DNA from 2 places in the Polycladomyces subterraneus genome. Region 2 is predicted to be linked to the other one. Evidence: predicted binding sites of a transcription regulator. Region 2 holds the regulator's gene; the other holds the start of a gene.
The links. Region 2 encodes Rex, which represses fermentation and respiration genes when NADH is low (regulators of the CRP and FNR family bind a similar motif). Its sites were predicted from a motif close to TTGTGAAATATTTCACAA; they were not measured.
Positions count from the first base shown of each region.

Region 1: a site for Rex is predicted at 2,224-2,241, ahead of cydD (thiol reductant ABC exporter subunit CydD). Genes of this name have one in related genera too.

Region 1 is NZ_JANRHH010000031.1:126,801-131,228, reverse strand. It holds gene NWF35_RS07665 (hemerythrin domain-containing protein) at 1-322, shown strand, start outside; gene NWF35_RS07660 (cupin domain-containing protein) at 343-654, shown strand; gene NWF35_RS07655 (MDR/zinc-dependent alcohol dehydrogenase-like family protein) at 797-1,252, opposite strand; gene hpf (ribosome hibernation-promoting factor, HPF/YfiA family) at 1,376-1,927, opposite strand; gene cydD (thiol reductant ABC exporter subunit CydD) at 2,506-4,359, shown strand; gene cydC (thiol reductant ABC exporter subunit CydC) at 4,380-4,428, shown strand, end outside.
Region 2 is NZ_JANRHH010000041.1:2,036-6,463, forward strand. It holds gene groL (chaperonin GroEL) at 1-26, opposite strand, end outside; gene groES (co-chaperone GroES) at 89-373, opposite strand; gene tatC (twin-arginine translocase subunit TatC) at 709-1,473, opposite strand; gene NWF35_RS11515 (redox-sensing transcriptional repressor Rex) at 1,531-2,199, opposite strand; gene NWF35_RS11520 (molybdopterin-binding protein) at 2,318-3,319, opposite strand; gene NWF35_RS11525 (5-formyltetrahydrofolate cyclo-ligase) at 3,366-3,962, opposite strand; gene NWF35_RS11530 (ammonium transporter) at 4,330-4,428, opposite strand, start outside.

The sequences.
Region 1 (4,428 bases), on a different contig from region 2:
GTACGAAGAAAAATATATTCTTTCTCGTTTGGCAAATCATATCACAGAGACGGAAGTGGGTCCCATCGCCAAATTAAAAAGCGAACACAACATCATCCGGAAACATTATCAAGAAGCAATGGCCCTGTTTCAAAATCATGATCCCGAAAACCCTTCACATGAACTCATACAAAAAATGGGGCTGCTTGCCTATCTGTTAAAAAAACATATTGAGAAGGAGGATCATTACCTGTTCCCATTGTTTAGCGTGATTTTGACTCAAGAGGAAAAAACGGCGATCGCCCATGATGTCCATCTTCATACATCAACCAGAAAAGAATGATTTCAATGACTGTCGTTGAGATGAAACAAGGAATTGCTGGTGAAAAAGGGGTTGCCCGTACTCAAGTGTTGGAGTTTGACCAAGGAATCGTTGTGAACCTGCAATTAAAAGCGGGGAAAAAAATTCCCCGACACCATGCGAATTGTCATGTGCTCGTTTTTGTGATCAGCGGAGAAGTATGGTTTGGTGTATCTGACCAACGATTCCACTTAAAAGCGGGTTCCTTCCTTCACATGAATCCGTATGAGGAACATGATATTGAAGCGATACAAGATTCCAGCTTGCTCGTTATAAAAACAGGTTCCCAAACTGGTTGTAATCTTCATGCTTGAAATGTGGTGAACCATTCGTGTTCGGGTGCGCCGTTTATCCTCTCGCTCCTGTTTCGCAAGCGCTCAATTGTCGCTCGTATGGCGGGCCCCATTTTCTCGTCGAATGCGGACCTTCAGACGGAAAATCGGAGCCCGCATCACTTTATCCACAAACTGCATTCTTACAAAGCGGTGAACTGTCTGGGGGAACGCAACAAAAACGGACAAAGGAGACGATTTGAACCGTTCCTTTGTCCAAAGAGTCAATCATGGTATAAATCACTTTCATCGCTTTTTCTTTGGCTGCATTGCGAAATACCTCGTACACCTGCATAATCTGGTCTAGCGGAAAACGGTGGGTGACCAACTGTTGTGGTTTGATCTTCCCGGACTGCACCGTTTTGATCAGCATCGGTGTCGTGCTCGTACTAACCAGCCCTGTCGTGATCTTGACATTGCGAATCCACAATTGTTCCAGGTGCAATTCGACAGGCTTGCCGTGTTGCTGACAGATGTCAAAAGTCACCGGGAAACCGACAGCCTCAATCGCTACATCGACACCCTTACAGTCGGTTAATTCCATCACTTGCTCAGCCACATTTCCCGTGGAGCTGTTCACTCCTGGTGGCCTTTCTGTGTTCCTTTCAATTCTTTTGGGGGCAGAGGTGTTTTCCGGCTTCACCCTTTTGTTTCTCAGCAGGGCATTATACCTGAAACTCAATTTCCTTATATTTTCATATCCTCACTCTGGCTCGATCAAACCGTAACGCCCGTCTTTTCTGCGGTATACTACGTTCACTTTATCAGTCTCTGCATTGGAGAACACAAAGAAGTGATGTCCGAGCAGTTCCATTTGCATGATGGCTTCTTCCACATCCATCGGTTTCAAGTGAAAACGCTTCGTACGAACCACTTCGATAGGTACGTCTTCCCCATTCACGAAAGCGTTTGTTGTGTTTTCGTTTTCAACAAGCTGCGAACGGAGGCTTCCTTCCTGACGGAGTTTGCGGTTGATCTTGGTTTTGTACTTCCGGATCTGACGTTCCAATTTTTCCACGACCAGATCGATGGAAGCATACATGTCCGCGCTTTTTTCTTCCGCGCGAACCAGCACGCCCGGAAAAGGAATCGTCACTTCCACCTTGTGATCATCGCGGATCACGCTGAGGGAGATGTGTGCATCGGCGGAAGGAGGGGTGTTGAAATACTTTTCCAGACGGCTGATCTTTTTTTCGATAAAACTCCGCAAAGCATCCGTCACTTCAAGGTTATTCCCACGAATGACATAATTCATGAAGCGAATCCCCCTTTTCGCTTTATACATTCTAATCAACGTGTTATCATGAGCCTCGATGTTTACGCCCCTTTAAAGCAGGAGCCATGACGCCAATTTTTACCTATTTCTCCGAAGGTTTCACACTCCCAAAGTGAAACTGAAATTTGGTCTGTGTACATTAGCATAAGTCATACGGATCGAAATGAATGTGATAAATTTCACATAAAGGGGGATGTTCACAGAAACTCAGCATTACGATAAACGTTTTATCACGTGACTAATCTTAAAAGTGAAAGCATGGGTGAATGAAAACCATGTGAACTGATTTACAAACCCACTTATGCATCATGATAAAACCGTATTGAATGCCATTATGTCCGCTCCGCGGTTCTTGAAAGAAGCAACTACTCGTCTCATGACAAGTTGTCTACAGCGATTCAAGATTCCAAACGATGGCACAGATGGCACAACAAATTGCTAGAAGTCCCAATGGAAAATCCTAATGGTATATGACCATCGTGAACGGCAAAAATGATCAATAGTGGCCAATGATCATTTTGCCACCGTTGATTCGGTGAGTGGAGGGGCTTCGACATTTGAAGGAAATTCGTATACATATCAAGCAGCTTGTACGACAAATACGAATGGTTCGCGTGCTTCTGGCCGTCACTGTGGGAGTAGGGTTGACGAGCGGAGTGCTGTTGATCCTTCAGGCCTATTACCTGGCCCGCGTGGTCAACGCTGTGTTTTTGGAGCACGCTCCATTGCATCAGGTCAGTCCTTGGCTTTGGATCTTATGCGGTCTTATCATCACCCGCGGTGTTCTCACTTGGCTGGATCAGGCGGTCGCAGCGCATCTGGCTGTGCGTGTAAAAACGGATTTGCGTCGCCGGCTGATCGCACATCTGTTGCGTCTTGGGCCGGTTTGGACAGCCCAAGAGCAACGCGGCGAGTTGGTCAACACGGCGATGACCGGAATTGAACAGTTGGAAAGCTTTTTATCCCGATATCTTCCGCAAATGGCACTGTCGGCGTTGATGCCGTTGGCCATTTTCGGTTTCGTGCTGACACGCGACAGTTTAACGTCGTTCATTCTTGCAGTGGCTGCGCCATTGATCATATTCTTTATGATTTTGATCGGCAAAGCGGCAGAATCGGCCAGCTCGCGTCAATGGCAGCAATTAAGCTTGCTCGCTGCACGGTTTCTTGATGTCTTGGAAGGCTTGACCACGCTGAAGGTTTTTGGACGCAGCCGCGCTCGGGCGGAGTGGATGGGGCGTGCAAGTGAAGCCTATCGCTTGGCGACGATGCGTACCCTTCGGGTTGCTTTTTTGTCTTCTTTTTTACTGGAATTATTTGCTACGCTAAGCACAGCAGTTGTCGCCGTTACACTCGGCTTACGCTTGGTTTCTGATCGTATGCCCTTTTTCACGGCTTTTTTGATCCTGTTGTTGACACCTGAATTTTTTCAGCCCCTTCGGGCACTGGGGAGCGAGTTTCATGCAGGTCTCAACGGAGTGACTGCTGCCGGAAGAATATTCGAGATTCTCGAAGCCAAATCGCCCAGCCTGGTACAGGAAGGTTGGAAGATCGAAAAGGATGTGCGTGTATCCTGTGCATCTGATAAAGATCTCCACAGGGATTTGCAACCCAAACACGGGCCAAAGAGGGCACCGTGGATACCAACACATCATGGATCGCGGAATGATCCGTTCACAATTGATTTCGTCCATGTCACTTTTTCATACGATCCCGGATTGCCGCCAATATTACACGATATCAATCTAACTGTTCACCCCGGTGAAACACTGGCGCTGGTCGGGCCCAGTGGAGCGGGTAAAAGCACGCTCCTCGACCTATTGCAGGGTTTTTTGCGCCCAACGGCTGGGGAGATCCGTATCAACGGTCAATCGTTAAGTGATTGGCCAATCGAGGAATGGCGAAGACAAATGGCGGTGTTACGTCAACACACGCATATCTTTGCCGGCACCGTTATGGATAATTTGCTCCTGGCTCGTCCCAACGCTTCTATGGAGGAGGTTATTTCGGCTGCGCGTACGGCAAAGGCACATGATTGGATTATCTCTTTGCCCCAAGGGTATAGCACCCCCTTAGGTGAAGGCGGATACGGTTTAAGCGGGGGGCAGATCCAAAGATTGGCGGTGGCACGGGCTTTGCTCAAGGACTCTCCGCTGGTGCTGCTCGATGAACCTACCGCCCACCTTGACCCGGAAACCGAATGTTCGATGCAGGAAGGGATCGCGCGGCTTCTTGCGGGGCGCACGGTGATTGTGGTTGCTCATCGTCTGAGCACGGTGAAGCGGGCGAATCGGATCATTGTAATGGAAGACGGAAAGATTGTTGAACAAGGAACCCACACGGAACTGATGGCTGTTCAAGGAATGTATCGGCGATTACGCACCGCGTATGCCGGAGGTGAAGAAGCGTGAGCAGACTGGTGATACAGAGGATGACACCGAAAAATAGACAGACACAGTTGTCGCTCTGGAGGGTGATCG
Region 2 (4,428 bases):
TCACTGAATTTGATTTCTTTCGCCATGATTCGCTTCCCCCTCCTATATGTAGGGTGGTTTTATTTCAGAAGGATGTGTTCAAGCCGGATTACTCTTCCACAATCGCCAGGATATCGTTTTCGCGCAGGATGAGATATTCTTTATCTCCCACTTTCACTTCGGTGCCCGCGTATTTGGAGAAGATGACGCGGTCGCCTTCTTTTACTTCCAGCGCGATTCTTTCGCCGTTTTCATAACGACCGGTACCCACAGCGATAACCTTACCTTCTTGCGGCTTTTCTTTCGCCGTTTCCGGCAAAACGATGCCGCTGGCCGTTTTTTCTTCTTTTTCGATCGCTTCGATCACCACGCGATCGCCCAAGGGTTTGATCATGGGAAACACCCTCCTTCACGAGCGCATTTTGTCGGGGTTTGTTAGCACTCAACCAAACTGAGTGCTAACACCAATTATAATGATATGCATATGGAACTTGTTTTGCAAGACCTCAATTGTAAAAAAATTGATGTTGGACGGGAGTGGAAGCTGCTGTGAATATCCCGATTCCGAGCACAAAAAAACGGGGTGCCGGCGTGTACTTTTGCCACGCACCCGCTGTGAGCAGACCTGGTCCATTTCTTCATACAAGAAGCGTGAAAAGTCGTCTCCCGCCCCCCACCATATCCCCGCGTGATCGGGCGGGCCGCAATCAATCGGTCGTACATTGATGGTTATGCCGACGACTCGCTGTCATCATTCTTTTCCGTTTCCATTTCCGCCTCCCGCTGCATCCGACGGTACATCCATATGCAGATGACCACACTGATCTCATACAGCACAATCATCGGCAAGGCAATTAAAATGTTGGTGACAATATCGGGCGGCGAAATCAAAGTGGAGAACACCACCAGCACCAAATAGGCAAACCGGCGGGCCTTCTGCAAAAATGCAGGTGTGATGATGGAGAGCCGCGTCAAAAACATGACCAAAATCGGCAGCTCAAAGAAAAACGCGATCGGAAAGATGATGTTGAACATAAATCGGAAATAATCATACAACCCGTATGTCTCCTGGGCCCCCAACTCTCGCGTCAAATTGGCTGAGAACCCGATCACATATGGAAAAATCACCTTGTAGGCAAAAATCAGCCCGCCGAAAAACAAAAGGATCGCAAGTGGAATATAGCTGAGTGTCACTTGGCGTTCGCGCGGACGCAAACCAGGTTCGACAAATCTCCAAATGTGATACAGCGCAACGGGCACCGTAAAGATCACCGCGATGAGAAACGCCGATCCCATGTAGATGCGGAACGCCTCACCAGGTGAAAAGATATGAAATGAGATGTTGGCGGGCACATCCTTTTTCACCCACTCGATAATCGACCCCGCGTATAGAAACCCCACAACAAGAAAGATGAAAAAGAATATCAACACCCATATGATCCGTTTGCGCAATTCGGCCAAGTGCTCCGTCAACGGCTGAGTCTGATCATCCATCGTTGGTCAAACCTTCCCTCACTGTTTTCAACCGTATGTCCACCCTGTTCTCCCACATCACAGGTGGTCTACGGATGGGGTTTCGCGATTTTCTTCTGGCGGAAACTTTTTCAGGAAATAGATCAAAGTCTGTAATTCCGTGGTCAAATCGATGTGGTGGATCCGTACATTGGGTGGCGCGGTCAGCCGAGCAGGCGTAAAGTTCAAGATCCCCCGAATGCCCGCAGCTACGATGCGGTCTGTGACTTGCTGGGCGACATTGGCCGGCACCGTCAGGATCGCTACCTCAACGTTGTGCAGTTCCTTCACTTCCGCAAAACGATCGATCGAAAAAATCGGGATGCCGTCAATCTCTTTCCCCACTTTGTTGGAATCGATATCAAATCCCGCTACGATCTTGGTATTGTGACTGCGGTAGAAATTGTACCGCAACAACGCCGTGCCCAGATTACCGACACCGATCAGGACCACGTTGGTCACTTCGTCCTGCTTGAGGAAATCCCGCAAAAACTGAAGCAGATAATTGACGTTGTACCCGTATCCCTTCTTCCCCAACTCTCCCAAATACGAAAAATCACGTCGAATGGTTGCCGGGTCGATCTGCAAGGCTTCGCTCAGCTGGGCAGAAGAAACGCGTTGCTTCCCGATGGCGTGCAACTTCTCCAAATACCGATAATACAAGGGTAACCGCTTCGCGGTGACTTGGGGAATCTTCTGATCAGCCATTTTTGCCTCCATACCCGAACGGTCTGTTGAGACCGTGTGTTTTCTTATTTGCCGATCGTGCAAATTTCACAAAGTGTTGCTATCAACATCATACAACGGAGCCATTTCGCCTGCAAGGTCAACACGCATGTAGGCCGCCGTGCCCCAATGTGATGATATCCTCCCGCGTGATTTTCTCACCTGCCAGGATACGTGGCAAAAAGACGTCAAACGAAGTGAACGGATCGTGCAACACGCATCCGGGAAGCCCCATCAGCGGAATCCCTCGGTAGTAAGCGATCAACAACATCGACCCAGGCAACATCGGGGTGCCGTAACTGACAATGTCGGCTCCCAGATCCGCGATGGCACCCGGTGTGCGATCGTCCGGGTCTACCGACATACCGCCGGTGACGAGAATTAAGTCAGCCCCCTGATCGACAAATGCCTTAATTTGTTGGGCGATCATCTCCTTGTTGTCATCGGCAAACGTCTGACCGATCACTTTGGAACCGTACCGTTCCACCTTTTCCCTTACGACCGGCCCGAAGCGATCCTGAATCCGACCGTGATACACCTCGCTTCCGGTCGTCACCACACCGACCCGGTGCGGACGGAAGGGCAACACCTCCAGCACGGGGTGTTCCTGCCGACCGGCAATCGTCTCCACTTGCTTGATTCGGCTTTCCGGCACCACCAACGGGATCACGCGGGCTGCGGCCACCTGTTGTCCCTTCCGGACCGGCGTGTGCGTTTTCAACGTGGACAGAACCACGTGTTCTACACGGTTGATCGCTGTCAACGTCGGGACATCCACCCGAAGCAATCCGTCAACCCGCGAAACGATGTCTACTTTCCCCTCCTTCGGACAAGTCAGCTCCAGCACCTCATTCGAGCGCATCGCAGCACGAGCGATCCGATGCGCCGCATCATCTTCGTGCAGTTCCCCTTCGGCCAGTTCCAATACGTATACGTGCTCTTTACCGATGTTCAGCAATTTTTCGATATCCTCTTCACGAATGGTATGTCCTTTGCGAAACAGCGGTCCCTTGAACTTACCGGGAACGACCGCCGTCAGATCATGTGCCAACACCAACCCGACCGCTTCTTGGGTCCGTACTTCTTTTAGCTTGCTCTTCATCTTCCTTCCCCTCCTGTCTATTTTAACGGTAGATCTCTCCGGGAAGTCACAGATCAGTTACATCGGCACAATACCATACCCGCTCCGCCGTGATGATGACATGCATCCGTTGATCGTGCGCTTCGGGGAACACCGTTTCCACCATTTGAAACGGATAAGCCACACCAATCCGGATCATGCCAGCTCCCGCACCTAAGAAGAACCGGTCATAATAGCCGCCCCCATAACCGAGGCGGTATCCCTGTTCATCAAATCCGACCCCCGGCACCACGGCCAAGTCCACAGCGGCGGGGATCACGCGACTGTCGGGCTTCGCTGGCGGTTCCAAGATCCCGTATGCCCCCTCGATCAACGGTGTATCAGGTTGGATCGCATACAATTCCATCGTTTTCGCTTTTGTGTCCGCTTTAGGCACCACCACGCGCTTGCCCGCTTGCCATGCAACCCGGATCGCATCCCACGTATCCACCTCTTTCCGAAAGGGGAGGTAAAAAAAGACGGTACTGGCACGTCGAAACGATTCTAGGTCCACCAAGGTTTCCGTGATGGCCCGCGACCACCGCCGCGCTTTCTCTGCGTCCAACTCCTGCCGTAATTCGAGCAATCGCGTTCGCAACCGTTTCTTTTCTTCTTTTTGATCCACGGCGTAGTGCCCCCTGTCTTTCCAACAGCATTCTTCTTGATCCATTTTTCATTATTGTATCGAAAAGAGACGTATCATGCCCTCAAAACAAAAATAGCCATTCCATTGTTCTCTGTTGGAACGACTCTTTCGATCTTCACCCTATGTGGTTGATGACGGACCAAAACAGTTCCTGAAATCAGGAGATCACTCAAGTTTGTCTGGTGAATACTATCCACATTACTTTCCCTGCTCGTTCCACATCCGCCCTTCGCCGGATTTCTTGCATGATGAGAGGTATGATTGTGCTTCGCTTTTTCACAAAAAACCTCTCAGACAGATAAGGTATGAATCTGCCTAAGAGGGTAACAAAATATCACTATGGCGCTCAGCCTCTCGACGCCAAACTACCCGATGAAGCCGACGCCCGAGCACGCACCGCACTCAGCGCCGTTTGCGACTCCTTCACCGACTCATCAGAAGCGAT